2 regions of the Cryobacterium sp. TMT2-17-1 genome follow, and region 2 is predicted to be linked to the other one. Evidence: predicted binding sites of a transcription regulator. Region 2 holds the regulator's gene; the other holds the start of a gene.
The links. Region 2 encodes LexA, which represses DNA repair genes until DNA is damaged. Its sites were predicted from a motif close to TCGAACANNTGTTCGA; they were not measured.
Positions count from the first base shown of each region.

Region 1: the regulator LexA is predicted to act here: its motif matches at 4,302-4,317, upstream of E3O47_RS06740 (DUF222 domain-containing protein).

Region 1 is NZ_SOGC01000027.1:118,444-133,610, forward strand. Features, by position in the region: gene E3O47_RS06705 (SulP family inorganic anion transporter) at 1-288, shown strand, start outside; gene E3O47_RS06710 (globin domain-containing protein) at 313-1,476, opposite strand; gene E3O47_RS06715 (Rrf2 family transcriptional regulator) at 1,548-2,012, opposite strand; gene E3O47_RS06720 (septum formation family protein) at 2,035-2,586, opposite strand; gene E3O47_RS06725 (inositol monophosphatase family protein) at 2,590-3,444, opposite strand; tRNA gene E3O47_RS06730 (tRNA-Lys) at 3,568-3,643, shown strand; gene E3O47_RS06735 (DapH/DapD/GlmU-related protein) at 3,929-4,267, shown strand; gene E3O47_RS06740 (DUF222 domain-containing protein) at 4,381-5,085, shown strand; gene E3O47_RS06745 (hypothetical protein) at 5,092-5,559, shown strand; gene E3O47_RS06750 (DinB family protein) at 5,696-6,208, shown strand; gene E3O47_RS06755 (response regulator) at 6,259-6,963, opposite strand; gene E3O47_RS06760 (sensor histidine kinase) at 6,956-8,632, opposite strand; gene E3O47_RS06765 (cation:dicarboxylase symporter family transporter) at 8,781-10,160, shown strand; gene E3O47_RS06770 (glycine betaine/L-proline ABC transporter ATP-binding protein) at 10,526-11,812, shown strand; gene E3O47_RS06775 (proline/glycine betaine ABC transporter permease) at 11,809-12,696, shown strand; gene E3O47_RS06780 (glycine betaine ABC transporter substrate-binding protein) at 12,775-13,671, shown strand; gene E3O47_RS06785 (alpha/beta hydrolase) at 13,947-14,711, opposite strand; gene E3O47_RS06790 (energy-coupling factor transporter transmembrane protein EcfT) at 14,830-15,167, opposite strand, start outside.
Region 2 is NZ_SOGC01000049.1:22,057-37,223, forward strand. Features, by position in the region: gene E3O47_RS14355 (DUF1844 domain-containing protein) at 1-150, shown strand, start outside; gene E3O47_RS14360 (DNA-formamidopyrimidine glycosylase family protein) at 286-1,065, opposite strand; gene E3O47_RS14365 (ATP-dependent helicase) at 1,058-5,806, opposite strand; gene E3O47_RS14370 (SseB family protein) at 6,031-6,831, opposite strand; gene priA (bifunctional 1-(5-phosphoribosyl)-5-((5-phosphoribosylamino)methylideneamino)imidazole-4-carboxamide isomerase/phosphoribosylanthranilate isomerase PriA) at 6,815-7,561, opposite strand; partial or broken gene hisH (imidazole glycerol phosphate synthase subunit HisH) at 7,619-8,242, opposite strand; gene hisB (imidazoleglycerol-phosphate dehydratase HisB) at 8,248-8,871, opposite strand; gene E3O47_RS14390 (histidinol-phosphate transaminase) at 8,898-9,977, opposite strand; gene E3O47_RS14395 (LysM peptidoglycan-binding domain-containing protein) at 10,027-10,383, opposite strand; gene lexA (transcriptional repressor LexA) at 10,667-11,371, shown strand; gene metE (5-methyltetrahydropteroyltriglutamate--homocysteine S-methyltransferase) at 11,565-13,907, opposite strand; gene E3O47_RS14410 (methylenetetrahydrofolate reductase) at 13,904-14,899, opposite strand.

The DNA of each region.
Region 1 (15,167 bases), on a different contig from region 2:
GCAGGGAGTGACGTGCACACGGTCATCCTGGCGGCCGAGCCGATCACAGAGATCGACACGACCGCCGTGGAAGAACTTCTGGAACTCGACGATTTCCTCGCCTCACGCGGGATCACGCTGATCTTCGCCGAGATGAAGGGTCCGGTGAAGGACCACCTGCGCGACTACGGTCTCAGTCGACGGTTCCCACCGGAGCGGTTCGCGGGCACCGTGGGCGAGGCGGTCGACGAGGTCACCGGCACATTGCGCGGCGACCTCGAGGGCACCGAATGGGGCGACGAGCACTGAGGCTGCGCTGAAATTCCGCGCGGATCAGACGCCGGCAAGCCAGAGGTCAGGGCCGAAGATCTCGTAGTGGATGCGGTCGGCCGGCACACCGGACTCCAGCGCCTGTGAGCGCAGGCTGCGCATGAACGGGAGCGGACCGCACAGGTACACCGAGGCATCCGTCGGGATCGACACGTTCTCAAGGGACATGAAGCCCTCGTGGTGGCCCTCGCTCGGGATCTCCAGCCAGAGTTCGAGCTCTGCTGCTTCCAGCAGTGCGATGTCTTCGCTCATCTGGTCGCGCAGCGCCCAGCGTTCGAGGTTGCTCTCGGCATGCAGCACGAGCACCTCGCGCTTCGAGCCGGTGTCCACCAGGGAGCGCAGGATCGATGCGCTGGGCGTGCAGCCGATTCCGGCCGAGGCCAGGATCAGCGGGCCGGTGCCCTGATCTAGGGTGATGTCGCCGCACGGCACGGAGAGGATGAGCGTGTCGCCGACCTGCACATCACGGTGCAGCACGGGGGAGACCTCGCCGTCTGCGTCGAGCTTGGTGGTGAAGACGCGGGTCGTGGCCGTGCCGGCCGACAGCGAGTACTGGCGCACCTGGCGGATGCCGTCGGGCATGGTGGCCGTGACGCTGACGTACTGGCCCGGCAGGGCAGGCGTCACGGGAGTGTCGTCGGCCGGCTCCAGGGTGAATGTGACGGCGTCGGTGCCGGCCGCTTCCTTCTTCACGACGACCCAGGGGGCGAGCGGCTTGTCGCTGGCGAGACCGGCGTAAAGGCCCTTCTCCATCTTGATCAGGGCGTGGGCCATCAGCCAGTAGACCTCGGTCCAGGCGCCGGCGATCTCGGCCGTGATGACGTCGCTGAGTTCTTCGGCGATGGCCTCGAAGAGGTACTTGTAGACGATGTCGTACTGCTCGGGCGCAATGGAGAGGGAGATGTGCTTGTGGGCGATGCGGGAGAGCATGGCCTCCGGCGTGGTGTCGGGGTTCTGCACCAGGTAGGTCGCGAAGACGGCGATACTTCCGGCCAGGGCCTGCTGCTGCGAGCCGTTTTTCTGGTTGGAGCGGCTGAAGAGGCCGTCGAAGAGGTCGGGGTGAGCGGTCAGCATCCGGCCGTAAAAGTTCTTCGCGATCTCGGGCATGCGCTCGCCCACCAGGGGCAGAGTCGCTTTGATGAGGGGCAGTGACTGGGTGGATAGCATGCAAACTCCAAGCAATTGAGGGACGTACCCAAAAGTATCATTTCAAATGCTTAATATCGGGTTGTATCCCATTACCCCCGATCGGCGCGGCGCGGCGGCGGGGGTGCCAGCGTGAGGACAACGGGAGCGGGGAAGCCGATATGGGGGAGAGCCGCGATCACAAGGTCGTCGAGTTCGGCGTAGAACGCCTCCCGTGCTCGTCGGAGCCCCCCGCGGAGTCCACAGCCGCCACTGAGCGGACAGTCACCGTGGGGCGTCTCACAGTCGGCGACATCGTCGCGGGTGTCGAGTTGGCGCAGCAGCCAGCCCACGGTGGCCGTTCGCCCGACCGGGCTGATCCTCACTCCGCCGGTACGGCCGCGCAGTGACTCCACGAGTCCCAGCTCGCGGAGTCGCATGACGGCCTTGCTGACATGGCTGTACGGGGTGGCCACCGCCTCGGCGATGACCCGCGAGGTCTGAAGCTCGCCGTCGGGGAGCGTCGCCAGGAACATGAGCGCTCGCAGGGAGACATCCGAGAAGGCATTGATCCTCATGGGTCAACAGTATGGCCGCGGGTCAGCGCGATGCGCCGGCCAGGGTGCCGGTCACGGCGCCGGCCGGGTCGGTGATCAGGCACGAGACGTCGCGGCTGCCCGGGCCGTTCGGGCTGGCCAGGACGTCGGCGTCGGCCCAGCTCTGCGCCGTGGGGGTGAGGTAGGCGAAATCCAGACTCGATGCCCGGTACTCGAGCAGCACGAAGTCCTCGAACAGGGAACCGCAGCCGGTTTCCGCCACTGCGGTCACGGCGTTGTCGCCGGGGAAGGCGTCGCCCGGCACCGGGAACCGGGCGAATACCTCGAACTCGTGGCTCTCGTCGCATGAAACCCGCGGAACGATCGATGCGTTCACGTCCAGTCCCTCCGAAACCTCACGTAGGCAGTCTCCGACGAGAAGGTCGGCCACAGCGGTGACCTCTCCGAGAGCGGATGCCGGCACGGCAGCCACGTTGCGGACCGGCGTCGGCAGCATGTCGCCGATCACGCTGCAGCCGGTGAGGCTGGCGGTCAGGACGCTGGCCGCAGCGATCAGCAGGGTCAGGGTTCCGGGGTGCGTGCGCGGCGGGATCATCGGTTAGCGGGTCGGCGCGCTCGGGGACGCGGGTGCATCCGTGGTGGTGGTCGCTGAGCCGAGGGCCCGCAGAGCCGGCTCGTGCAGCAGGCTGTTGGTGGCCAGAGCGCTGCCGTGCCAGGGGCCGGGCCGGCCGTCGGCGGAGGAGAACCGGCCACCGGCCTCCTGCACGATCGGGGCCAGGGCCGCGAGATCGTAGGGCTGCAGGTCGTATTCCGCGACGATGTCGAGCAGACCCTCGGCGAGGAGCATGTACGACCACATGTCGCCGTAGGCGCGGGTGCGCCAGACCTGGCGGGACAGTGTGATCAGCTCGTCGAGGTGCCCGGTCTGGTCCCACTGCTGGATGCTGTTGTAGCTGAGCGAGGCGTCGGCGAGCTTGGCCACGCCGGACACGGCCAGGCGCACGGGGTCGGCGCCCGGCGTGCGCTCGTCGGTCATCCAGGCGCCGCCGCCGGTGCGCGCCCACCAACGCTTGCCGAGGGCTGGGGAGCTCGCCATCCCCACCACCGGATCGCCATCGACGGCGAGGGCGATCAGAGTGCCCCAGATCGGGATGCCGCGCAGGAAACCGGCTGTGCCGTCGATCGGATCGATGATCCATTGCCGCACGCTGGTGCCCTCGGTGCCGAATTCCTCACCGAGGATGCCGTCGGCCGGGCGCCGCTCGGCCAGGGCGGTCCGGATCGCGCGCTCCACGGCCTGGTCGGCATCCGTCACCGGGGTGCGGTCGGGTTTGGTCGTCACGACGAGGTCCATCGCGGTGAACCGGTCGCGCGAGATCGCGTCGGCCAGATCGGCGAGCTCGGTCGCGAGCTGGAGGTCGTCATCGAGGGAGTACTTCTGGGGCTGGGTCACAGACCAAGACTAGTAATTTTGGCGCGACTCTCCGGTTTGTACCGCGATTGGCGCCGAAGGTAATCGTGCTGTTAGTATCTAGAGTCGGTTCGGGTCACCCTGGGTCGGAGAGTAGAGAAACACGCACCTCTAGCTCAATTGGCAGAGCAACTGACTCTTAATCAGTGGGTTCCCGGTTCAAGTCCGGGGGGGTGCACCATCAGAAAAAGGCCAGGCTCGTTCCAAACGAGGCTTGGCCTTTTCTGTACCCGGTAGCCTGATATCCAGTCAACAGCACCTTCATCGTCAGGCGGAAAAAATCAGAGCTGCACGAGCCACCAAAGACAGACCCCACGCGGTGCGAATTTGGCACGACATCATCGTTAATTGGCTCCTGGCTACACCGCTGATCGTCAATGGAGCGCATCGGTCTCGGCTGCTCCACCTCGCCGGAATGAACGTCAGAAGTTCCAGAGTGCTGAAGGGGGTCACCTTTGGCTCCAGAATGGTCGTTCTAAAACCCGGCGCGTTCGTGAATGAGGGCTGCTACTTCGACGGCAATGAGCGTGTGGTCATCGGGCGCGCGGCTGTGGCCCAGGGCGTCCGCTTCGTCACAAGTACGCATGAGATCGGACCCAGCGAGTTCCGAGTCGGCCCACTGGTAACCAAGCCGATCCATGTCGGCGACGGCGCGTGGATCGGTGCTTTCGCCACAATCCTGCCCGGTGTCACGATCGGCAACGGGGCAATCGTGGCTGCCGGCAGTGTAGTGACCAAGGACGTCGAGCCCAACACCGTCCATGGTGGCGTGCCGGCTCGTCTGATCAGGTCGCTGGAGGGCTAGCCGACCGGAAGAGGGTGGAGTGGCCGCGCAGGCCTCGAACATGACTTCTAGAAACTTCCATAGATAAGTGACAGACTCTCAACTCTGTATGTCATGTTTGCTAGTTTCGAAACATGACAACCACCGCGGATGACCTCAGGCAGGCAACGGATGCCGTCGCCCTCCTCGGTTCCGTTTTCGCCGAAAATAAGGCCCTCGCCGATGCTGAGGTGCTGGCCGGTCAGAGGCCGATCGCGGCCGCTCGCCGCCTCCTCGACACCCGTTCGGCGCGGATGGCGGCGACCATCGCCCGGCGTTCGCGGCTGGAACCGGGCCACTCCGGTCTGGCCGCGCAGCAGGGGTTCCTCTCGCCTCAGGCGTTGATCCAGAAGGTGACCGGCTCGACGAAGAACGACGCGTTCAAGCTCGTCGCGGTCGGCTCGATGATGGCCTCAACTCTGAACGCGGACCACGTCTTCAAACTCGCGAGACGAATGCGCGACCGCCTCGACGAAGCCGGCATTGCCGCTCGGGAGAAGCAGGCCTACGACGACCGGTTCCTGAAGGTGTACCGGCTGGGAAACGGCAAGGTGCGCCTGAATGGGCTCTTCGCTCCCGAAGACGGCGAATTCGTGCTCTCCGTCTTCGATTCGGTCACCGACCCTCGCCGCGGAGGCGTGCGTTTCGTCGACAAGGAGAAGGCGGCGTGGGCGAAACGCCTGCAGGATGACTCGCGCAGCACGGATCAGATCGCCGCGGATGCCTTCGTGCAGCTGCTGAAGATCGCCGGTGAGGCCGACCAGGGGCGGGTGTTCGGTGGCCGCCGCCCGTCGGTTTGAGTGATCGTGGCCGGAACGGCCCTCGAAACGGGTCAGGCGGGTCAGGCAGGGCAGATCGAGGGAAACCCGGTCCCGATCTCGCAGGACACCATCGACCGGCTCCTCTGCGACACCGGAACCCGCGGCATCCAGTTCAGTGAATCCGGCGACATCATCAACGTCGGCCGCGACGAACGCCTCTTCACCGAAGCCCAGCGGGCCGCAATGGGCGTTCGCGACGGCGGATGCCGCTGGGTCGACTGCGACAAATCACCAGCCTGGAGCGAGGCCCACCACATTAACGAATGGGTGAAAGACAACGGCTATACCGACCCCGCCGACGGGGTACTGCTCTGCCACCCGCACCACCTGCTGTTGCATAATCAGCACTGGAGCATCATCCGCACCGGTAACGACTACTGGCTCCGGCCGCCGGTCGGAGTCGACCCCGAACAAACCCTGATCGCACTCCCGAGCAAACGGGCGCAACCGTAATCCAGCTGCTGGGCGGTGGGCCTCGACAGGCTCGACCACCGCCAGGTAGCAAGCCGGGGCTACTCTGGCTCCGACGCGGGACACATCGGGGCCACCAACCGAGGCACTGACGAGGCACTCGGCGTAAGGAGAACCGATGCTGTCGAGCTACCTGATCGCCGAGGCCTACGCACGTGTCCGGAGCATCGTGCATGTCGTGCTCGTGGATGCCGACGAAGAGCTGCTGACCTTTCGGCCCGACCCGGAGGCGAACAGCATCGCGTGGTTGATCTGGCACCTGACCCGGGTGCAGGATGACCACCTGGCCGAGCTGATGAACGAGGACCAGCTCTGGGACAGCGCCGGCTGGGCCGACAGGTTCGCGTTTCCCTTCGCGCGGGCGGCCACCGGCTACGGCCAAACCGTCGAGGAGGTTGGGCAGGTGCGCGCCGGCGCATCCGTTCTGGCCGGCTATCTCGACGCGGTGCACGCCCGCACCATCGCCTGGCTGCCCACTCTCACCACGGCAGATTTCTCCCGGGTCGTCGACACCCGCTGGACCCCGCCGGTCACACTCGCGGTGCGCCTGGTCAGCGTGCTCTCCGACGACCTGCAGCACGCCGGCCAGGCCGCCTGCGTGCACGGCCTGGCGGAGCGCGCCGGCCGCTGAGAGAGCCACGCCAGGAGTGCTCACCGCGCGGCCGTGACTGCACGTGCGCGCTACAGCCGCTTCCAGACGTATTCGTTCTCTGGCCGCCCCGGCGTGCCGTAGCGCGGCGACCGCTCGAGTGAGCCGGTGTCGGCCAGATGCTCAAGGTAGCGCCGGGCGGTCACCCGAGAAATGCCGAGCTGCTCCATCACCTCGCTGGAGGAGACCGGAACGGTCTGCAGCTTCAGGAACTCGATCACCGCGCCCAGGGTGCCCTCGGACAGACCCTTCGGCCGCGGCAGCTCGGTGGGCGTGCGCAGGCTCGCGAACGCCAGGTCCACGTCGGTCTGGCTGGTCATCGCGGACAGGCCGCCCAGCTGAAGCCGAAAGTCCCGATACTGCACCAGCTTCTGCGCGAAGGTCGAATAGGTGAACGGCTTGATCAGGTATTGAACAATGCCGGCCGCCACGGCGCCGCGCACGATGTGCAGTTCGCGCACCGCCGTGATGGCGATGATGTCCGTGGTCAGGCCGGCCGCGCGCATCCGTCGGCTCACGTCGAGGCCGTGCAGGTCGGGCAGGGTCATATCCATCAGCACCAGATCGATGGGCTGCCCGGCGGTGACGGCCGTTGCCAGGGCGCGCAGGGCGGAATGGCCGTCGCCGACGGTGCCCGCGTGCACGAAACCGGTCAAACGCCCGAGGTAGGCGGCGTGCGCCTCGGCCGCAATGGCTTCGTCTTCGACGACGAGCACCCGGATGTCCCGGTCAGTCATGCGATCCGCCCATCGTCGCCGCGAGGTCGGGTTCGATGCCCGCAGTGGGCTCCTCCGGCTGCCGGGGGAGGGTGACCGTGAACACGGCCCCCTCGCGGCGGGTGATGCTGAGGCTGCCGCCGAGCCGGTTGACCGTCTGCCGCACCAACGCCAGTCCGAGGCCGCGGCCGAAACTGCCGGGCTCCTTGGTACTGTAACCGCGGCGGAGGATGTCGGTCACGGCGTCCGGGTCGACGCCGGGCCCGGTGTCGGCCACCTCGATCGCCACCGACGAGGGCGTGGAGCCGACCGAGAGGTGCACCCGGCGGGGTGCCTCGCCGCCGGCGGCCGCGTCGAGTGCGTTATCGACCAGGTTGCCCACGACCGTGACCAGGTCCTGCGCCGTCAGGCCGGAATCGGCGAGGGTTCCGGCCGCCTCAACCGTGAGCAGCACGCCCAGCTCGCTGGCTTGGGCGAACTTGCCCATCAGCAGGGCGCTGAGCACCGGTTCGTCCACCGAGTCGAGCATGTCATCGGTGAGTTGCTGGCTGAGCTCCAGGTCTTTGGTGGCGAAATCGAGGGCCTCGGCGCCGCGCCCGAGTTCCATCAGGGACACGATGGTGTGAAGCCGGTTGGCGTGCTCATGGGTCTGGGCGTGCAGGGCATCCGAGAGGGTGCGCATCGACCGGAGCTCGCTGCCCATCGATTGCAGGTCGGTGTGGTCGCGGATGGTCGCAACCCAGCCCATCGGCGCGGGTTTGGTGCGGCCGCTGCCCGGTTTCAGTGCCGGCAGTTGGCTGACGACCAGCACGCGCGTGTCGGTGACGTGGATCTCGTCGGTGGCGGGGCGGCCGCTCTTCAGTAGCTCGGCGAGCGCCGGGGGAAGGTCGAGACGGTCAAGGCTCTGCGTGGCGGCGGAGGATGCTCGGCCCTCAGTCGGTGAGCGTGGCGGCAGGCCCAGCAGCCGGGCAGCCTGATCGTTGTAGAGCACGACCTCGCCCGTGAGAGTGACGAGCACGAGACCCTCCCGCACCGAATGCAGCACCGAGTCGTAGTAGACGAAGAGCTGGGCGAGCTGCTCCGGTCCCCAGCCGAGCGTGACCCGGCTCAGATAGCGACCGAGCAGCCAGGCGGCGAGGGTGCCCGTGGCTAGCAGCATCAGGGCCACCCCCAGCACGGCCGGCAGCCGCGCGCTCAGCGCGATGGAGAGGTTGCTCGTCTTCACCCCCGCAGCCACCAGGCCCTGAACGGCTCCCTGCTCGTCGGTGATCGGAACGACGGCCCGCACCGAGGGTCCGAGCGTGCCCGTGGTCACCTCGGTGAACGGTTCCCCGGCCAGGGCGGGCGTGACGGTACCGATGTAGGGGCGGCCGATCTCCAACTCGGTCGGGTGGGTCCAGCGGGTGCGGTCGGGCGCCATGATCGTGATGAAGTCGAGGGTGGCGTCGGCGGTGACCCGCTCGGCGTACGGCTGGAGCACCGCGCTGGGATCGGCCGAGCGGCTGGCATCCAGTACGAGCGGGTTGTCGGCGATGGCGCTGGCGACGGACAGCATCCGTTCCTCGGCGGCGACGAAACCACGGTCGCGGGCGTCCACGAAGGCCGCGGTGCCCGCGAACACGGTTATCGCCATGATGACCAGGGCGTTCGCCAGGAACAGGCGGCGCGCAATGCTCCAGCCTTGCCCCATCGCATCCTTCTTCCATTTGCGCGACCGTGACCAATATGACCGCAACAGTGACGCGGGCGCCTCGGTCGTCCAGTCTGAAACACACCACGGATGGTCCGGGCGCACCAGCGCTTCACCCCAGCCTAGTTACTAGACAAAGGAGTCTTTTATGGCATCACTGCCTCGCGCTCGCGCTGCACAGCCCGCGAAGAAGTTTGACAAGTCCCACTACCTGTACATGGCGGTCATCGTCGCGGTGATCCTCGGCGTCATCGTCGGCCTGCTCTTCGGCGGCACAGGCGGATTCGCCGTCTCGCTCAAACCGCTCGGGGACATCTTCATCGCCCTGATCAAGATGATGATCTCGCCGATCATCTTCTGCACGATCATCCTCGGCATCGGGTCCATCGCGAAGGCCGCCACGGTCGGCAAGATCGGCGGACTGGCGCTCGGCTACTTCCTGACCATGTCCACCTTCGCCCTGGCGATCGGCCTCGTCGTGGGCAACGTGATCAAGCCCGGCTCAGGGCTCGATCTCACCGCGACCACCTTCGTGCCGCCGGAAGCCGCCGAATCGGACTTCTTCCTCGGCATCATCCCGACCACACTGTTCTCCGCACTGACCGCCGGCAACATCCTGCAGACCCTGCTGGTGGCCCTCATCGCCGGCTTCGCGCTGCAGAAGATGGGAGCCGCCGGCAAGCCGATCCTCGAGGGCATCGCGCACGTGCAGGCCCTGGTCTTTCGCATCCTGATCATGGTCATGTGGCTCGCGCCGATCGGCGCCTTCGGTGCGATCGCCGCCGTCGTCGGTGCCACCGGCTTCCAGGCCGTTATCAGCCTCTTCACCCTGATGGGCGCCTTCTACCTGACCTGTGTGCTCTTCATCGTCGTCATCCTCGGCGGGTTGCTCAAGATCGTCACCGGCATCAGCATCTTCAAGCTGATGCGTTATCTCGGCCGAGAGTACCTGCTGATCTTCTCGACTTCCTCTTCCGAGGCGGCGCTGCCGCGCCTGATCGCCAAGATGGAGCACCTCGGCGTCTCCAAGCCGGTCGTGGGCGTCACGGTTCCCACCGGATACTCGTTCAACCTCGACGGCACCGCGATCTACCTGACCATGGCGTCGCTCTTCATCGCCACGGCCATGGGTCAGCCGCTCGCCCTGGGCGAGCAGATCGGGCTCCTCGCCTTCATGATCATCGCCTCCAAGGGTGCCGCCGGAGTGTCCGGTGCCGGGATCGCGACCCTGGCCGCCGGCTTGCAGGCCCACGCCCCGCAGCTGCTTGAAGGAGTCGGCTTCATCGTGGGCATCGACCGCTTCATGTCCGAGGCCCGCGCGCTCACGAACTTTACCGGCAACGCCGTCGCCACCGTGCTGATCGGATCCTGGACCAAGGAGATCGATCGTGCCCAGGTCGACCGGGTGCTCGACCGTCACGAGCCGTTCGACGAGACCACGATGATCGCCCACCACGGTGCGCCCAGCGCCGCCGAAACGGCCGCCGCGACCGAGAAGTCCGCGCAGATCGCGGCGCTCAAGGCCTGAGTCCGTTCCGGGTCGTCGAACGCGACCCGGCACGGATGCTCCGCGGCGGCTGTCTCGCGGCCTGCGGTAGGGCCGGTTCTCCCCGCTACCCGAAACCGTCGAAATCGCTGCTTCTGCGACGCAAATACCCCCGTGTTAGGCTTGCTGCTGGTCTTACGACCCTTCACCAGGACGCGAATGTACAGCCACGGCCCCATCGGTACGGCGCTTCGTATGGTGAGGCCATGACGGATGCGATCCCCATGATCGCCCCAGCCCACGCTTTCCATCGCGTCGAGGCCGGTCACGGCCTACCCGTCCGACACAGCGTGCATCCGTTCCGTCGGCCGTGATTCGGCCCCGCCCGGCGTGCACCGGGAGAATCCGTGACCGAAACTATTGCCGTGAAGGCAGATCGACTGTACAAAGCGTTCGGGCGTCGTCCGCACGAGCTCGTCAAGAAGCTAACCGCGGGAGCCAGCCGCGATGAGGTGTCCTCGCTGGGCACCGCCGCCGTTATCGACGCCTCATTCGAGGTTCACCGCGGCGAAATCTTCGTGGTGATGGGGTTGTCCGGTTCGGGCAAATCCACCCTGATCCGCATGCTCAACGGGCTACTGGACGCCACCTCTGGCAGCGTGACGGTGGCCGGCCAGGCCATCACCGGCATCTCCGCCGCCGCGCTGCGCGAGGTGCGCCGCACCAATATTTCCATGGTGTTCCAGCACTTTGCCCTGCTACCGCATCGCACCGTGATCGACAACGTCGCCTACGGACTCGAGGTGCAGGGCATGGGCCGCGAGGAGCGGCTCGCCAAGGCGCGCACCATCATCCGCCTCGTCGGGCTCGACGGCTGGGCCGACAGCCTGCCGTCCGAGCTTTCCGGCGGAATGCAGCAGCGAGTCGGCCTCGGCCGGGCTCTCGCCGCCGACACCGACGTCCTCCTGATGGATGAGGCGTTCTCGGCCCTTGACCCGCTGATCCGCCGCGAAATGCAGGAGCAGTTGATCGAGCTGCAGGCCGAGCTCGGCAAAACCATCATCTTCATCACCCACGATCTCAACGAGGCCATGTTCCTCGGCGACCGCATCGCGGTCATGCGCGATGGTCGCATCGTTCAGATCGGCACCCCCGAGGAGATCCTGACCGACCCGGCGAACGACTACGTCGCTCAGTTCGTGCAGGATGTCGACCGCGCCCGGGTGCTGACCGCGGCCAGCGTGATGGAGCCCGTGCGCTCCGTGGTCACGATCACCGGCGGTCCCCGAGCTGCGCTCCGCACCATGCGCGACCTGCAGACCTCCGCCACCTTCGTGCTCAACCGCGACCGCACCTTCGCCGGTGTGGTGCGCGATCGCGACGTGCTGGGGCAGGTCAAGGCCGGCGAGACCGATCTGCGCGCGATAGTGCGCACGGATGCGATCTCCGTCAACCCGGACACCCCGCTGGTCGACCTGGTCGAACCCTCGGTCGGCAGTGATCTGGCCATCGCCGTGGTCGATGAGAAGAACCGTCTGCTCGGCGTCATCCCGCGGGTGACCCTGCTGGCCGCGCTCGGCAACGTGAGCACGAATACGGGGGACGTGCCCGTGATCGAGCCCGCAGCCACGATTTCCATCAGCGTGATCACCGAAACCCTCCGCGACACCGCTCTGGAAGGAGCCGACCTGTGAACGACTTCCGACTTCCTCTGGGCACCCTCGTGGAGGGGTTCATCGACTGGATCACCGACACGTTCGGGTTCTTATTCGACTTCATCCGGGCCGTCTTCGACGGTGCCTACGAACTGGTCGACTTCCTCCTGGTGGCGCCGCCCTTCTGGGTGATCATCGTGCTCTCGGCGGGGCTGGCCCTGGCCACCCGCGGTTGGAAATTCATGGTCGGTACCGTCCTCGGTCTGATCGTCGTCGTCGGCGTCGACCAGTGGGAGAACGCCATGGACACCCTCGCACTGGTGCTGGTCGCCAGTGTGCTCGCGATCGCCCTCAGCCTGCCGCTCGGCATCCTGGCGGCGAAGTCCGCGGTGGCGTCCAACATCATCCGGCCGATTCTCGACTTCATGCAAACCATGCCGGCCTTCGTGTACCTGATTCCCGCGCTGATTCTGTTCCGCGTGGGCGTCGTGCCCGGAATCGTGGCCACCATCATCTTCGCGATGGCCCCGGGAGTCCGCCTCACCGAGCTGGGCATCCGCGGAGTCGACCGAGAAGTGGTTGAGGCCGGGCAGGCCTTCGGCGCCTCGCCCTGGCGCATCCTCCGGCAGATCCAGCTTCCGCTGGCGATGCCGACGATCATGGCGGGTATCAACCAGGTCATCATGCTCTCCCTGTCGATGGTCGTCATCGCCGGTATGGTCGGTGCCGGGGGGCTGGGAGCGGATGTCGTCGCCAGCCTGAACCGCATCGACGTCGCACTCGGTTTCGAAGCCGGCCTCGCCGTGGTGATCCTCGCCATCTTCCTTGACCGCCTGACGGCCGCACTCGGCACCGGCGACACCCCGCTCGGTCGAATCATGTCGGCCCGCAAGCGCCGCGCCCAGCAAGCCCTGGCCGCCTGAGCCAGTGCGCCGCGCACACGACCTCCTGATTTCTGATTCTGCCCCGGTCGCCCACCAGGCGACACGAAAGGAAACAATATGAAAAACCGATCACTGTCCCTCATCGCCCTCGGAGCCGTTGGGCTCCTCGCACTCAGCGGCTGCGCCTCGGCCGAGGCCGCCGTCGTCGGCGACGGGAACAAGGACCAGAAAGACATCACCATCGCCGTGTTCAACGGCTGGGATGAAGGCGTCGCGGTCTCCGAACTGTGGAAGGCCATCCTCGACGAGAAGGGCTACAACGCGGAGTTGGAATACGCCGACGTTGCCCCCGTCTACTCGGGTCTCTCCACCGGAGACTATGACATCAACATGGATGTCTGGATGCCGGAGACCCACGCGTCCTACGTGAAGGAGTACGGCGATGACATCGTCGACCTCGGCGCATGGAACGAGGAATCCCGCCTGACCATCGCCGTCAACAAGGATGCTCCCATCGATTCCCTCGACGAGCTGGCCAGGAACGCCGACAAGTTCGGCAACCGCATCGTCGGAATCGAACCCGGAGCCGGCCTGACCAAGGCCACCACTGAGAAGGTCATCCCGGCCTACGGCCTCGACGACATGGAATACCTGACCTCATCGACCGCAGCCATGCTCACCGAGCTGACCGCGGCCACCAAGGCCGGCGAGAACATCGTCGTCACCCTCTGGGAGCCGCACTGGGCCTACGGTTCGCTGCCGATCAAGACTCTCGAGGATCCCAAGGGAACCCTGAAGAACACCGAGTCGCTTCACAGCTACGCCAAGTCCGACTTCGCCGAGGACTTTCCGCAGGCCACCGAGTGGATCAAGGGCTTCGACATGGACCTCGATAAGCTGTACTCGCTTGAGAAGGCCATGTTCGTCGACTACGACGGCAAGGACTACGAGCCGATCGTGGCGAAGTGGATCTCCGAGAACCAGGAGTACGTAGACTCGCTGACCACCACGTAACACAGAACACAACACGAGAGCGGCAGGAGAGGCCCCGGTCAAGGAGACCCGGGCCTTTCTTGCACCTCAGCGGGTCAGCACGGATGTGCGCCCCCGGGTGTCGAAGGCGGCCGACCGCGCCCCGCAGGGTTCCGGGGCGACGCTGGCAGTGGTTGCCCTGGTTTTGGAGGTCGAATCGAAGATGACCAGGTGCTCACGCCGTGCTCCAACGATCGGGTTCGTCAGGTGCCGGCCGCTTCAGTGCACCGCAACCGCGGACCGGGGAAGGTTTCCGACTACGGGGTTGTCTGTGTCAGGAACTCAGTGAGCTCGCGGGTGATTTCGGCGGCAACGGCATCCGTTGACATGGTGGCAACACCGTCGCCGTTCTCGACGCCGTAGTCGCCGAACCGCGCATGGTTGGCTCCTTCGATTTCGACGAAACGGGTGTCGGGCACAAGTAGATCTGCGCTGTCGGCGATCTTCTCCGGGGTGCTGAGGCCGTCGGCGCTCCCGCTGAGGCTGAGGGCCCGCAGATCGGTGCGCTCCGGCGCGGCCGCGCAGTAGCTGCCGAACAGCACCAGCCCTGCCACCGCGGGATCGTCCGCCAGCATGCAGGCTCGCACGCCGCCGATCGAGTGGCCGCCCACGAACCAGGTGGAGACGTCGGGGACGGCGTCGGTGAAGGTGGACAACGTCCGGCGGTCGAAGATGGCGAGGTTGAGCACCGGCTTGGTGATCACAACGGTCACCCCGGTGTCTTCGACCGTGCCCGCCAGCTTGTAGAGGTAGGCATAGGGGTCAACCCGGGCACCGGGAACGAAGACCAAGCCGATGTCGCCGGCGTCGTCGGCGGGCGCGAGGACGACCGACGTGGGGGTGTCGGTGACGGTCACGTTCGGGTTGGCGAAGACCTCGTCCGCCGCGGCCCGATCGGCCACGCGCACAGTGTTCACCCAGGCAAGGAACACGATCACGACGAGTACGAACGCGGTCAGGGTCCACCAGCCGCCGGCCCGGATGCCGCGCCGCAGCCGTCCTCGTCGACGTGCCTCGGTCATGCAGCCGGGCTGGATCATCGCGCTCCGCTCCTCGCCTGTCCGGTCGGGGTGAGACCGGAAACCGCTGGTGGTCTCAACCTAGCCGCAACCGACCTGCCGGGGCCGAACCGCTCCGGCCTCAGTCGTCGAGACCGCGGGCGGCCAGAGCCTCACCGATCGCATCCGCGGCATAGAGCGAGCGCACGACCACCGGCACGGCCAGGGCGAGCAGCGAACCCTGGGTGCCGCGCGCCCGACGGGCCTCGATCACCTCGGACACGATCTCGGTGACGAGCGGGATGCACCGCAGGGTGAGGGCGAGGAGGAGGCCGACCCGGTCGGCGTCGACCCAGCGACGGAACGGTCGCAGAAGCTTCTGAAAGCCCTCAAGCACGGCCGTGACCGTGGTCGTCACGGTGAACAGCGCCGCCAGCGCCACGGCGATCAGTAGCCGCCCGGCCATCAGGCCGGCCGTGG
Region 2 (15,167 bases):
ACCGCCGCGGCCCCCGACATCGCCGACATGCACGCGCGCAGCCTGCGCGACGGTCTGCGATCGCTGCAGCTGGCCTTCCGGGAGGCCTCGGCCATCCCCGACGCGATCGGCCAGGGTCCGGGAGAAAAGTTCACCGGGCCGGTCAACTAGGGACGAACAGCCGGCTCGGATGGGTCGCGGTGCGGCTCCCTAAAGTGACCTAGCACCGTGGAAAACCCCGTCGACTCCGGCGGGGGTTTCTGTGGTCGAATTGGTTCGGGCCAGAGCCGCTACGGGGCCACGACCTCAGGTCTGGCAGCGCGGGCACCAGTAGGTGACCCGCAATTCGAGCTCGGTGCGGCCGAGCCGGCCCTGCTCGACCGCGGTACCGCAGCGCCTGCAGGGCTGGCCGGCGCGGCCGTAGACCCAGCTCTGCATGCTGCGCCGGGCATTGCCGGTCGTGATCCGCTCCGTGCGGTCACGGTTCGCCAGGATCAGGCGGCGGGCGAGGGCGACGAGGCCCAGGACATCCGTCACCTCGGCCACCGGCCGGGACGGCAGCAGGCCGCGAAGAAAACCCAGCTCGTTCACGTAAACGTTGCCGAGCCCGGCGAGGTTGCCCTGGTCGGCGAGCGCCACCGCGATGGGTTGCGCGGGACGTGATTCGAGGCGACGCACGGCTTCGGCCGCATCCCAGTCGGGGCCGAGGAGGTCAGGTCCGAGGTAGTCGAGGAGCGCGGCCTCCTGATTGAGCGGCACCACCTCGAGCAGCCCGAGTTCGAAGCCCACAGCCACCCACTCCACCGTCTCGAGAACGATGCGCGCCTGGAACGCGGGGCGGCGCCAGGCGCTCCCATGACGGTAGAGGTGCCACGACCCCTCCATTTTCAGGTGAGAGTGGATGCTGGCCTCCCCTACGCGCATCAGCAGGTGCTTCCCGCGACTGAGAACCTCGTGCACGGTCTGCCCGGTCAGGTCGACGGTGGCGAACGCCGGCACCCGCACGTCGCAGCGGGTGAGCCGGGCTCCGTGCAGGGCCTGGTCGAGGTTCCACGCGGTGCGGTAGACGGTGTCACCCTCAGGCATGCAGCTTCACTCCCCGCGGGGTTACGCCGAATCCGGCCGCGAGCAGGGCGGTGCCCACCGCTGTTCCGATCACGAACACGCCGTTGACGGTCTCCACGCCGAGCTTCGGAACCCGCCCAGCGGTGACCGTGCCGGCAAGGGTCGCCGCGGCGAGGGTCAGGACCGCAGTCGGTCCGCCATTTTCGACGGCGGGTTCACGGTTCCCGTCGGCACGGTTCCCGTCGGCACCGTTCCCGTCGGCACCATTCCCGGCCGCTTTGTTCCCGGCCGCTCCGTTTCCGGCCGCTCCGTCGAACGCGAGCACGGTCTTGCCGCCGCGTTCGACGTAGAGCACCAGGGCCCCGTCGACGAGCACGACCAGCGCGCCGGCCTTCCGTCCGGGGCGGTGCCCGGTGCCCTCGGGCAGCGGAGGCCAGGGCAGCACCGAGCCGTAGGGGTTCGCCGGGTCGGTGGCGGCGAGGGTGATCGCCACCGGTTCCGGATGCTGTGCCTCGGCGACGTAGGAGCGCAGCCGGTCGATCGTGCCGACCGTGGCGAACTGGGCGGCCCCGAGACCCTCGATGAAGTAGCCGCGCCGGCACCGCCCCATCTCCTCGAAGCCGCTGAGGGTGCGGTAGACGAGGGCGAAGCCGCCCGTCACGCCCTCCCCCATCACCGAACCCCGGGTGACGACGCCGTAGCGTTCGAGCAGGGTCTCGCCAAGGGCGTGCGCCCGACGGGTGGGCGAGTCATCGGCGACCGGAACGATCGACCAGCGCCCGGATACGGTCGGTGGCCCGGTGCGGGACGGGAGGGTGCCACGCGCGGGGATGCGGCCGCCGTGCAGCCGGGCTCGCGGGGCGGCCCGGCGGGTGCTGTGCGCCGCGCGCCCGCCGGAGAGCAGGGCGCGTACGGGGGCGAAGGTGTCGTTGCCCACCAGTCCCGCCCAGACCAGGTCCCAGAGGGCGGCGGCGAGGCCGGCGTCGTCCTGGCTGCCGACGGCATCCGCGAGTTGACGGAAGAAGAAGGCCCCGCCGCCGGCCAGGGTGGTCAGAATCTCCTGCTGGAGCGCAGTGGTCTCCAGCGGGGTGGGCAGCGGCAGGGTGAGCGGCGCCGTGTCGCGCAGGTGCATGCTGATCCAGCCGTCGTTGCCGGCCAGCGTGCCGGCGCCGGCCCAGAGCACCTCGCCCGTGTTGGTGAGCTCGTCGAGCATGCCCGGCCGGTAGTCTGCGACGCGGGAGGGCAGCACAAGCGTCTCCCAGGCGGATGCCGGGATGCGCGCCCCCTCCAACTGTTCGATCACGGATGCGACCCCGTCGATCCCGCGCAGGCGCCCGCCCACATGCTGCCAGGCCGGCAGGAACCGGCCCATTGTGACCTGGTCGACCGGCTCGACCTCGTGCCGGAGCGCGGCCAGGGAGCGGCGGCGGAGGCGCCTCAGCACCTCGGCGTCGCACCACTCGCTGCCGGTGCCGTGCGGCCGGAACTCGCCCTCGAGGAGGCGGCGGGCCCCGGCCAGCCGCCGGAGGGCGACGAGCGCCACGGCCGGACCGAGCCCGAAGCGCGCGGCCACGTCGGTGAGAGTGAACGGGCCGTGGGTGCGGGCGTACCGGCTGACCAGGTCGCCGAGCGGGTCCGGCACCGGCTCGGTGAACACGGCCGGGACCCCCTGCGGCAGGGGGACGCCGAGGGCGTCGCGAAGCCGGGCGGCGTCTTCGATGGCCGCCCACCACTGCTGCCCGGCGAAACCGACCGGGATGATGCGCCGGGCGTCGAAAAGCACCTGCAGGCCCTCGGCGGCGCCCGGTGACACGGCGGGGTCGAGGCGGGCGGCCACCTCCGCCGTGGTGAGCGGTCCGAGGCCGCGGAGCAGGTCGGCGATGCCCTCGACTCCGCGCGCCTTCCGGTCGGCCGGCAGCCGCTGCAGTTCCAGGTCGGTCTGCTCGATCACGGCCGGGTCGAGCAGCTCGCGCAGCTCCACCCGACCGAGCAACTCGGCCAGCAGGCTGGAATCGAGCGAGAGGGCGGTGGCGCGCCGCTCGGCGAGCGGGGAATCTCCCTCGTACATGAACGCGGCCACGTAGCCGAAGAGGAGGGTGCTCGCGAACGGGCTCGCGGCATCCGTCTGGGTCTCGACCAGGCGCAGGGCGCGACTGTCGATGCGGCGGGTGAGGGCCAAGAGGGCGGGCAGGTCGTAGACGTCCTGCAGGCACTCGCGCACGGTTTCGAGGATGATCGGGAAGGTCGGGAAGGTGCGGGCCACGTCGAGCAGCTGCGCGGCCTTCTGGCGCTGCTGCCAGAGCGGTGACCGCCGGCCCGGGTTGTAGCGCGGGAGCAGCAGTGCCCGCGCGGCGCACTCGCGGAACCGGGCGGCGAACAGGGCCGACCCGCCGACTTCGTCGGTGACCATCTGTTCGAGCTCGGTCGGGTCGAAGACGAAGAGGGAGCTTCCGGGTGGGTCGGACTCGGTGTCGGGGATGCGCACGACGATGCCGTCGTCACTGGCCACGCAGGCCCCGTCGAGACCGTAGCGCTCCCGCACCCGGGCGCCCACGGCGAGGGCCCAGGGCGCGTGCACCTGCAGGCCGAACGGGGAGTGCAGCACCACCCGCCAGTCGCCGAGCTCGTCTCGGAACCGCTCGACGAGGAGGGTGCGGTCGGTCGGGACCTGACCGGTCGCGGCGCGCTGCTCGGCGAGGAAGGTCAGGAGGTTGTCAACGGCCCGCTCGTCGAGGCCGCTGGCCCGGCAGCGTACCCGGGCCTCCGCGTCGGGGAGCGCCGAGACCTCGCGCAGGAACGCGCCGATCGCCTCACCGAGCTCGGCCGGCCGGCCGAGGCCGTCGCCCTTCCAGAACGGCAGCCGCCCCGGTTCACCGAAGGCGGGCAGCACGAGCACCCGGTCGTGGGTGATCTCCTGGATACGCCAGCTCGTCGTGCCGAGGGCGAAAACGTCGCCGACCCGGGACTCGTAGACCATCTCCTCGTCGAGCTCCCCCACCCGGCGGCCGGTGGCCTGGTCGCCGCCGACCATGAAGACGCCGAATAGGCCGCGGTCGGGGATCGTGCCGCCGCTGGTCACCGCGAGCCGTTGCGCGCCCGGGCGCCCGGTGAGGATGCCCGTCTCCCGGTCCCAGACGATGCGGGGGCGCAGCTCGGCGAACTGGTCGGAGGGATACCGACCGGCAAGCAGGTCGAGGGTGGCCTCGTAGGCCGACCGCGGGAGGGCGTGGAAGGGGGCGCTGCGGCGCACGGTGTCGAACCACTCCTCCGCGTGGATGGGTTCGAGGGCGGTTGCCGCCACGGTCTGCTGGGCGAGGATGTCGAGTGGGTTGGACGGCACCTGCAGGGATTCGATCAGGCCGGCGGCCATGCGCTCGGCGGCGACGGCCGCGTGGATGAGATCGGCCCGGTGCTTGGGGAAGATCACGCCCCGGGAGACCTCGCCCACCTGGTGCCCGGCCCGGCCGATTCGCTGCAGCCCGCTGGCCACGGACGGCGGCGACTCCACCTGCACGACCAGGTCGACGGCGCCCATGTCGATGCCGAGTTCGAGGCTGGACGTCGCCACCACGCAGCGCAGCCGCCCGGCTTTCAGGTCGTCTTCGATCAGTGCGCGCTGCTCCTTGCTGACGGACCCGTGGTGGGCGCGGGCAAGCAGCGGCTCGGCCCCGGCGCTCTGGCCGCTGGCGCCCATGAGCGCGGCCGGCGGGCCGGGTGCCGCAGTGCCGACGGGCGCGAGGGCAGGCATCCGCTCGGTCATCACGGCCGGCATCGCGGCGGGCACGAGCTCGTCCTCGAGGCGTTGGGCATAGATCTCGTTGAAGCGCGCGGTCAGCCGTTCGGCCAGACGGCGGGAGTTGGCGAACACGATCGAGGAGGTGTGCGCCAGCACCTCGTCGACGATTGCCTCTTCCACATGCGGCCAGATGGACCCGGTCTGTGGGGCGGCGGCGGCCGTCGAACCCTCCCGCACCGGTGCCGGGCCGACCTGGCTCATGTCGTCGACGGGAACGACCACGCTGAGGTCGAATCGTTTGGTCGACACCGGTGCGACGATCTCCACCGGTGCGGACCCTCCGAGGAACCGGGCGACCTCGGCGGCCGGTCGCACGGTAGCCGACAGTCCGATGCGCTGGGCCGGGCGGGTGAGCAGGTCGTCGAGCCGTTCCAGTGAGACGGCCAGGTGCGCGCCGCGCTTGCTCGCCGCGACCGCGTGCACCTCGTCGATGATGACCGTGTCCACGGCGCGCAACGATTCCCGCGCCGCCGAGGTGAGCATGAGGAACAGCGATTCTGGCGTGGTGATCAGGATGTCCGGCGGCGTTTTGACCAAGCTTCGGCGTTCCGTGGCCGGGGTATCCCCCGACCGCACGCCGACGGTCACCCGGGGCGGGGCGAACCCGAGACGCTCGGCAGCCTGGACGATGCCCACCAGCGGGGCCCGCAGATTGCGTTCCACGTCGACGCCGAGCGCCTTGAGCGGCGAGATGTAGAGCACGCGGGTTCCCGGCGCGGTGACCCGGTCAGGACGCGCCGAGGCTTCCGAGACATCTGCGGCCTCTGCAGTATCCGCGGCCAGGCGGTCGATGGCCCAGAGGAACGCGGCGAGAGTCTTACCTGACCCGGTGGGGGCCACCACCAGCGCGTGCGAGCCCCGAGAGATGGCGTCCCACGCCCCGAGCTGGGCCTCGGTGGGTGCGGCGAAGGCCTGCGCGAACCAGGCGCGGGTGGCCGGGGTGAATCGGTGCAGAACCTCGTTCATACGACTATCCTCGCCGATCCGCCTGAGCCGGGCCACTCGAACCAATTCGACGGAGATTCTGAGCTAAAACGGGCTTTCCCGGACATCCAGGACCGATTTTGCCACAATCTCCGTCGAATTCGTTCGTGGCGGGGGCGGGGGCGCGGGCGGATCGCGGAGCGCGGGGCCCGGAATCCGGAGCCCGGAACCCGGAGCCCGGAACCGCCGACGATGGAAGAGGCCGCCTAGGCGGAGGGCAGCAGCTGCACGGTGAGGGAGTCCACCTGGGTGGCGATGACGTCGCTCGATGACCAGCGAGCCGCGAGCCGGGCGAGGGTCGCGTCGAGCTCGATGCGGGTCAGGCCGTCCACGAGCTCGAGACGCACAATTAGTTCCGGTCCGGCGAGGCGGGCGGCCGGGTCGCCGGGGGCCAGCTCAACCCCGAGCACACTCAGTTCGGTGGACACGGAGTCGGCAAAGGCATCCGCGACGTCGCGACTGGCATAGCTGGGGGTCCAGGGCAGGGACTGGGCGATGGCCCACAGGGCCGGGCGCCGCACCACGAACTCGGTGGGCGCGGTCGGATCGAGCACGACCAGATCGGTGTTCTCCTGAGCCGCGGCCAGCGCGACGCGCACGCCGTCGGCCGGGACCGGCCGGGCCCGCGTGTTCCACGCCGTCATCGCCGCGACCGAGGAGAACACGGGAAGCACCGTGCGGCCGTCGGGCCCGGCCACGGTGATGATCGACAGTTCCTGGGTCTTGTCGACGCGGAGGCCGGCCTCGGTGGTGCCCGATTGGCCGAGTTCGGTCACCAGGGGAACGAGCAGCCGTGAGCCACGGATGGCGTCGACCACCGTCTCTTCGCCGGCCTCCCGAGCCTGGAAGCGGCGCACGGCCGCCAGCAGCGGCTCGGGCGCGAGCCCGTCGTCGTCGCTGTGCATGTTGGGCTCAAACTGTCGTCCCTCCCACGGTTGCCCGGCGGAGTCGCCCCCTCCGGGTCCGCCGGGAAGGCCGGTGGAGCCGAGGTTACGCGCCCGCGACATCCAGTGCCTCGCTCAGGGTGAACGCCCCCGCGTAGAGGGCTTTTCCGACGATCGCTCCCTCGAGTCCGAGCGGTACAAGTTCGCGCAATGCGCGGAGGTCGTCGAGGCTGGAGATGCCGCCGGAGGCGACGACCGGTCGGTCAGTGCGCTCCATCATCTGGCGGAGCAGGTCGATGTTGGGGCCTTGCAGCGTGCCGTCCTTGGTCACATCGGTGACGACGTAGCGCGAGCAGCCAGCCTCCTCGAGACGGGCGAGCACCTCCCAGAGGTCCCCTCCCTCCCTGGTCCAGCCGCGGGCGGCGAGGGTGGTTCCGCGCACGTCGAGCCCGACGGCGACGGCGTCCCCGTGCCGGGCGATGACCTGCGCCGCCCACTCCGGGTTCTCCAGTGCCGCGGTGCCCAGGTTGATCCGGCTGACGCCCGCGTTCAGGGCCGCGTCCAGCGACGCGTCGTCGCGGATCCCGCCGGAGAGCTCGATCTTCACGCCCGTGACCTCGCGGATCACAGTGCGGATGACATCCGTGTTGTTGCCGCGACCGAAGGCCGCGTCGAGGTCGACGAGGTGGATCCACTCGGCGCCCTGGCGGGCCCAGTCAAGTGCCGCGTCGACGGGGTCGCCGTAGTTGGTCTCGGTGCCGGCTTCGCCCTGGGTCAAGCGAACGGCCTTGCCGTCGGCCACATCCACGGCGGGCAGCAGAACGAGACGGAGGGAAGGGGTATGCACAGTCATGGGTGTCCTCGGTTGGGAATGGTCGCGGCGACCGGGTCAGTCAGGGAAAAGTCAAGGTCAGTTCTTGACTGTGCCGAGCCAGTTATGGAGCAGACGGATGCCTGCCTCACCGGATTTCTCCGGGTGGAACTGGGTGGCGGTAAGCGGTCCGTTCTCGATGGCGGCCAGGAAAGGTTGTCCGTGCTCGGACCAGGTGAGAATCGGTTTCGGGAACGGCGGCATGACGTCGAGGGACCATTCCTGGGCGGCGTAGGAGTGCACGAAGTAGAAGCGCTCCTGCTCGAGGCCATGGAACAGCGTCGAGCCCTCCCCCGGCGTGACCGTGTCCCAGCCCATGTGCGGCAGCACCGGCGCCGTCAGCTGCGTCACGGTGCCGGGCCATTCGCCCAGCCCCTCCGTGTCCACGCCGCGTTCGACGCCGTGCTCGAACATGATCTGCATGCCCACGCAGATGCCCAGCACCGGGCGTCCGCCCGCGATCCGGCGGTCGATGATCTCGTCGCCGTGCACCGCCTTCAGAGCCTGCATGACGGCGCTGAACGCGCCCACGCCGGGCACGACGAGCCCGTCGGCCTCAAGCGCCTGACGGCGGTCGCCGGTCAGCGTCACCTCGGCCCCGGCGAGTTCGAGTGCCTTGACGGCGGAGTGCACGTTTCCGGTGCCGTAGTCGAAGACAACGACGCTGGTCACAGCGCACCCTTGGTCGAGGGGACGCCGGACACCAGCGGGTCGAGCGCCTTCGCCTGGCGGAACGCGCGGGCGAACGCCTTGAATTCGGCTTCGGCGATGTGGTGCGGGTCGCGGCCGCCCTGCACGGTGACGTGCACCGTGAGGCCGCCGTTGAAGGCGATAGCCTCAAACACGTGGCGCACCATGGAGCCGGTGAAGTGGCCGCCGATCAGGTGGAACTCGAAACCGGCCGGCTCGCCCTGGTGCACGAGGTAGGGGCGCCCGGAAATGTCGACGACGGCCTGTACGAGGGCCTCGTCGAGCGGCACGACGGCGTCACCGTAGCGGGAGATGCCGGATTTGTCCCCGAGAGCCTGCTTGATCGCCTGGCCGAGCAAGATGCCGACGTCCTCGACCGTGTGGTGCACATCGATCTCGATATCGCCGCGGGCGCGCACGGTGAGGTCGGTCAACGAGTGTTTCGCGAAGGCCGTGAGCAGGTGATCGAAGAACGGGACCGACGTCTGGATGTCCGACTCACCGGTGCCGTCGAGATTGAGCGACAGGTCGATGCTCGACTCGCTGGTCTCGCGCTGCAGGTGGGCGAAACGGGGCGAGGTGGTCGCGAAAGAGAAGCTCATACGACTAGTTTATTGGCCCGCGCCGTTCACGGCCGCCCAAGCGCCTCGAGGGCGTCGAGGAACGCCGTGGTCTCGGCCTCGGTGCCGGCGCTGACCCGCAGGTGGCCCGGGATGCCGACGTCGCGCACAAGGATGCCTTCCGCCAGCAGCGCCTCGAAGGTGGCCCGAGGGTCCTCAACGCCGCCGAACAGCACGAAGTTGCTCGCACTGCGCAGCGGAGTGTAGCCAAGCCGGGCCAGTTCGCTCACGATGCGGTCCCGCTGCCCGCGGATGTCGTCGACCATGGCAAGCATCGCGGGCGTGTGGACGAGCGCGGCGACCGCGGCAGCCTGGGTGAGCGCGGACAGGTGGTAGGGCAGACGAACCAGGCGGAGGGCATCCGTCACGGCGGGATCGGCGGCCAGATAGCCGACGCGCACACCGGCGAAGGCGAACGCCTTGCTCATGGTGCGGGACACCAGCAGGCGCTCCCGGCCGGGAAGCAGGCTCAGGGCCGTTGGCGCGTCATCCGTCCCGAACTCGGCGTACGCCTCGTCGACGACAACGATGCCGTCGCTCGCATCGTAGACGGCCGCGATCGTTTCCAGGGACAGGGGCGTGCCGGTGGGGTTGTTCGGCGAGCAGAGGAAGACGAGGTCAGGGGCAACCCGGTCGACCCACTCGAGCGCCGTGGCCGGGGAGAGTTCGAACTTTGCGTCACGACCGCCCGCGATCCAGCGGGTGCCGGTGCCGGAGGCCAGCAGAGGGTACATGGAGTAGGTCGGCGCGAAGCCGAGCACGGACCGACCCGGGCCGCCGAAGGCCTGCAGCACCTGCTGAAGAACCTCGTTGGAACCGTTGGCGGCCCAGATGTTCTTTCGGGTGAGGCCGTGACCGAGATAACGGGCGAGGGAATCCCGCAGCTCGGTGAACTCCCGATCGGGGTATCGGTTCACGGTTGTGACCGCCACGGCCAACGCCGCCACGATGTCCTGCGCCACCTCAGCCGGGATGCCGTGGGTGTTCTCGTTCACGTTGAGAGCCACCGGCACGTGCAACTGCGGCGCCCCATAGGGAGTGAGTCCGCGCAGATTATCGCGAAGGGGCAGATCGTTGAGACTGGTCACTCCCCCAATATTACCGGGGTGAGACCGGCGGGGGCTCGCCGCGGGTAGTTCACAGGTCGTTCGGAAGCGCCAGCCGCTGACCGGGCTGCACGCTGTCGGACGGCAGCTGATTGAGGCTCACAATCTCGGCGATCACCTCGCGCGGATCTGACGTGGGCGCGATTGTCTCGGCAAGTTGCCAGAGCGACTGCCCCGACTTGATGGTGACGTAGTCGAAGGCCGAGGCCACGTGAGCGACGGTCGAGTTCTCGGCGGCGGCGATGCCTCCGTTGAGGGCGACGGCCAGGGCCACGGCCACGAGCGGAAAGGCAGCCAGGGACGTGAAAACGACGCGACCGCGCCGGGTGAGTCGGAGCCGGGTGCGTCCGGTCGCGATGGGGGCGCCTCGTTCAAGTGCAGTGCTCATGTGATACCTCCTGTGAGAAGACGCATCCGACTCTCGGCCGGGAGAGCCGGATGCGAACTTATGTTCCGAATGTATATTCGATTATTCGAACAATCAAGCTTTATTCGGTAGTTTCTGAAATATTTGTTCCGACCCACTCGAATACATGTTTGTCTAATGAGCTCAACGCGGATACAGTTTCGATTGTTGATTGACACTCAATCAGGCACCCCCGACATTCGCGTGAATCGGCGGCATTCGCTGCTTGCTGCCAGCGCATCAATCAAAACGAGGAGCGACGAACGTGGCACAGAACACCAGCGGTCCCCGCGACAAGGGCGGCACCAGACGGCGCAAGAGCCTCAGCGAGAAGCAGCTCGCCATCCTCGACGTCATCCAGCGCTCGGTCAGCCAACGCGGCTATCCGCCGAGCATGCGCGAGATCGGCGACGCCGTCGGCCTGTCGTCACTGTCGAGCGTCACCCACCAGCTCAACCAGCTGGAACTGAGCGGTTACCTCCGCCGAGACCCGAACCGTCCCCGAGCACTGGAGGTGCTCATCGAGATTCCGCAGTCGCCCGAAGACACGACGGCCGGAGCCTCGGAAAGTTTCCACACCGGAGTGCAGGTCGGCGACGCCGCCATGGTTCCGCTCGTCGGTCGCATCGCCGCCGGCATCCCGATCACCGCCGAACAGCAGATCGACGAGATTTTCCCGCTACCCCGCCAGCTGGTGGGCAAGGGCGATCTGTTCATGCTCAAGGTGTCGGGCGAATCGATGATCGACGCCGCCATAATGGACGGCGACTGGGTCGTCGTGCGGCAGCAGAAGACCGCCGAAAACGGTGAAATCGTTGCAGCCATGCTCGACAACGAGGCAACCGTCAAGGTCTTCCGCCAGCGCGACGGGCACACCTGGCTACTGCCCCGCAACACCAACTTCGAACCCATCGTCGGCGATCACGCCGAGATTCTGGGGAAGGTTGTGGCAGTGCTGCGGTCGGTTTAGGGCATCAGCACTCAAGCACATCAGCATTTCAGGCCGACTCTTGGTCTCGACGGTTCCGACCAGCGTCGTGGAGACGCGCGCGTGTTGAGTCACCATGGTTATTTCGGTCGGGTCTTGTGAGCCGGGTCTTGTGGGCCGGGCACGAACACTGTTCTTGGTGTCGTGCCCGGCTTTTGTGTGGGTGGAGGCGGGGTCAGGCGGAGACGGAGGAGGTCAGGCGGGCGCGGAGGATGCGGGTGGCGGCGAGCATGTTGTGTAGGGACTGGACAGTTTCGGTGTAGCCGCGGGTTTTGAGGCCGCAGTCGGGGTTCACCCAGAGCCGGGTGGCCGGGATGGCCGCCGCGGCGCGCTCGAGCAGGTCGGTGAGTTCGGACACGCTCGGCACACGCGGCGAGTGGATGTCCCACACTCCCGGGCCGATACCGTGGTCGAAGCCCTGGGACCGGATATCGCCCACCACCTCCATGCGAGAGCGTGCCGCCTCGATGCTGGTCACATCGGCGTCCAGGTTGCGGATCGCGTCGATGACCACCCCGAACTCCGAGTAGCAGAGGTGGGTGTGGATCTGGGTGGCCGCGGCCGCACCGGCCGTCGCCAGGCGGAAGGACCCCACCGACCAGTCGAGGTATTCCGCCTGGTCCTTCTGCTTCAACGGCAGCAGCTCCCGCAGCGCGGGCTCGTCGACCTGGACGATCTGAATGCCGGCCGACTCCAGGTCGGCGATCTCGTCCCGGAGGGCCAGGGCCACCTGCCTGGCCGTCTCGCCCAGCGGCTGGTCGTCGCGCACGAACGACCACGCGAGGATCGTGACCGGACCGGTGAGCATCCCCTTGACGGGCTTGGGCGTCAGCCCCTGCGTGAACGCCGACCACTCGACCGTGATGGGCCGCGGCCGGGACACGTCACCCCAGAGGATCGACGGGCGCACGCACCGGCTGCCATAGGACTGCACCCAGCCGTTCTCGGTGACCGCGAAGCCGTCCAGGTTCTCGGCGAAGTACTGCACCATGTCGTTGCGTTCCGGCTCCCCGTGCACGATCACGTCGAGGCCGATGTCTTCCTGCAGCGAGACGACCCGACGGATTTCGGCGCGCATCAGGTCCCGGTAGTCCGCGGTGCTCAGCACCCCCCGTACCAGCTGCGCCCTGGCCCGACGGATGTCCCCGGTCTGCGGGAAGGATCCGATCGTGGTCGTCGGCAGGAACGGCAGCCCGAGGGCCATCTCCTGGGCTGCCACTCGGGCTGCGTAGGCGCCCCGGGTGAAGTCGCCCGGAGCGAGCGCGTCGGCGCGCACCCGAACGGCGCCATCGTGGACTCCGGGAGCCACCCCCCGCGCGTCGAGGGCCGCGGAGGCCGCAGAGAGGTCGATCTCGATGGCACGGCGACCCAGACTGAGGCCGCGGGCGAGTGTGGCAACCTGCGCGACCTTCTGATCCGCAAAGGCCAGCCAGGTCTTCAGGTCGTCGTCCAGCGCCGATTCGTCGTCGACGTCGTGGGGAACGTGCAGCAGCGAGGTAGAGGTGGAAACCGAGATCCGCGGCGAGAGGCGGACCAGGCCGGCCGCCGTGTCGAAGGCGGCGGCCAGGTCGCCGCGCCAGATATTGTGGCCGTCAATGACGCCGGCCACGAGAGTGGTCGTGTCGAGTCCGGGGGTCTCCGCCGGCACGCTTCCCCGCACGAGGTCAAGCCCGATGGCTTCCACCGGGGTGATGGCAAGAACGGGTAGGGCGTCGTCGAGGCTGCCGTACGGCGCGGCGACAAACAGGGCGGGACGCTCGGCGAGGGCGCCGAGGGTGTTGTAGGCGAAGCGGAGGCCGGCGAGGGCATCCGTTCTCGGGATGTCGATGCTCTCGCTGACCAGGGCAGGCTCGTCGAGCTGCACCCATTCGGCTCCAGCGGCGCGCAGCCGCTGCAGGAGGGCGGCGTAGACCGGCACAAGGTCGTCGAGGCGGTCAAGCGGACTGAATCCGGCCGGGGCCTCGTCGCTGGGCTTGCTCAGCAGCAGGAAGGTGACCGGGCCGACGATGACGGGCCGGGTCAGGAATCCGGCCGCCTTCGCCTCCTCGAACTCGCGCACCAGGCGGGTGCCGGCGAGGGTGAACTCGGTCTCGGGGCCGATCTCCGGCACCAGGTAGTGGTAGTTGGTGTCGAACCATTTGGTCATCTCCAGCGGCGGATTCTCCCCTTCGCCGCGGGCGAGGGTGAAGTAGCCGGCCAGGTCGAGGTGGCCGTCCGCGCCCCGCAGATGCGCGAACCGGGCGGGGACGGCGCCCACCGTGCTCAGGGCATCCAACATCTGGTCGTAGTAGGAGAAGGATTCCGGGATGGACGAGTCGTCCCGGCCGAGTCCCAGCTGCACGAGGCGCTTCCTGGTGCTCTGGCGCAGGGCGGCCGCGGTCGCTTCGAGCTCGTCGGCGCTGACCGATCCGGCCCAGAACGCTTCGACGGCCTTCTTCAGTTGGCGGCGCGGCCCGATGCGCGGGTAGCCCAGGATGGTGCCGGCGGGAAAGGCGGGAAAGGCGGAAGTGTGGGTCATGAGTTCTCCTTGACGGGGTGAGGGGCAGGCAGTGCGGAAGCAGGCAGGGTGGGGGTGAGCAGACCGCAGCCGTCGAGCACGGCGAGCACGGTCTCGTGCTGGTTGAAGGCGTAGAGGTGCAGCCCGGGGGCACCGCCGGCGATGAGTTGCCGGGCCAGTTCGGTGGCCTGACGGATGCCGATCTCACGCTGGCCTTCCTTCGTCGGCTCCACCTCGAGCGCGATCGCCAGCTCGGACGGCAGTTCCTCGCCGGACAACTCGAGGATGCGGCGCAGGCGGGCCGGGCTCGTGACCGGCATGATCCCGGGCAGGATCGGGAATTCGACCCCGGCGGCACGGGCTCGCAGGATGAAGCTGAGGTAGTGGTCGGCGTGAAAGAAGAGTTGCGTGATCGCCAGGTTGGCGCCGGCGGCCTGCTTGGCCAGGAGCGCGTCGATGTCCTGGGTGGCCGACCGGGAGCGCGGGTGGCCGTTCGGGAAGGCGGCCACGGCGATGCGTACCTTCTCCCGTTCCCGCTTGATCGTGCGGGCGGCAGGGAGTCCCGGGATCACGGCCTCGCGGTACGGCACCCGCTCGGCCTGCACCCGGTGGATCAGCTGCACCAGTTCCGCGGCGCTGCCCAGGTCGCCGAGGAAGGCCTCACCCTCCCGAATGCCTTCCGGCGGGTCGCCACGCAGGGCCAGGAAGCTCCGCACCCCGGCGTCCAGAAACTCCCGGATCAGCTGGCTCGATTCCGCGTTGGACGAGCCCACGCAGGTGAGGTGGGCCAGCGGGTCCACGGTGGTGGTGCGCAGGATGTGGGTGAGCACGTCCAGGGAGGAGCGCCGGGAGGAGCCGTTCGCACCGTAGGTGACCGAGATGAATTCCGGGCCGGCCGCGGCCAGCCGCTCGATAGTGGCGTGCAGCACGGAGGTGGCAGCATCCGATGTGGGCGGATACAACTCGAATGAGAACGGGATTTTCCGGCATGCAGGATCCGAGGTGTGGGGCATTGCTCCTCATTCGACAGTTGCCAGTGTCAGTCACCGGGGGCCGGGCGACCGCGGACCGCCCGGCAAGCCAGGCGGGCGTTCGCGGGCGGGTGCCGGGCTCGGCTGTCGCTCCATGCCGCCGGTCAGGAGACCGGCGGCAACGATTGAGAAGACTCTAACAAGCACGCCCGGTGCCCGGCAGGTCTGTGACCGAATATGTCATCAGCTGGCGCCGGAGCGGCTCAGACAGGCCGGAGGAGTGCGGACATCGGCAGGCGAAGGCCTGCCG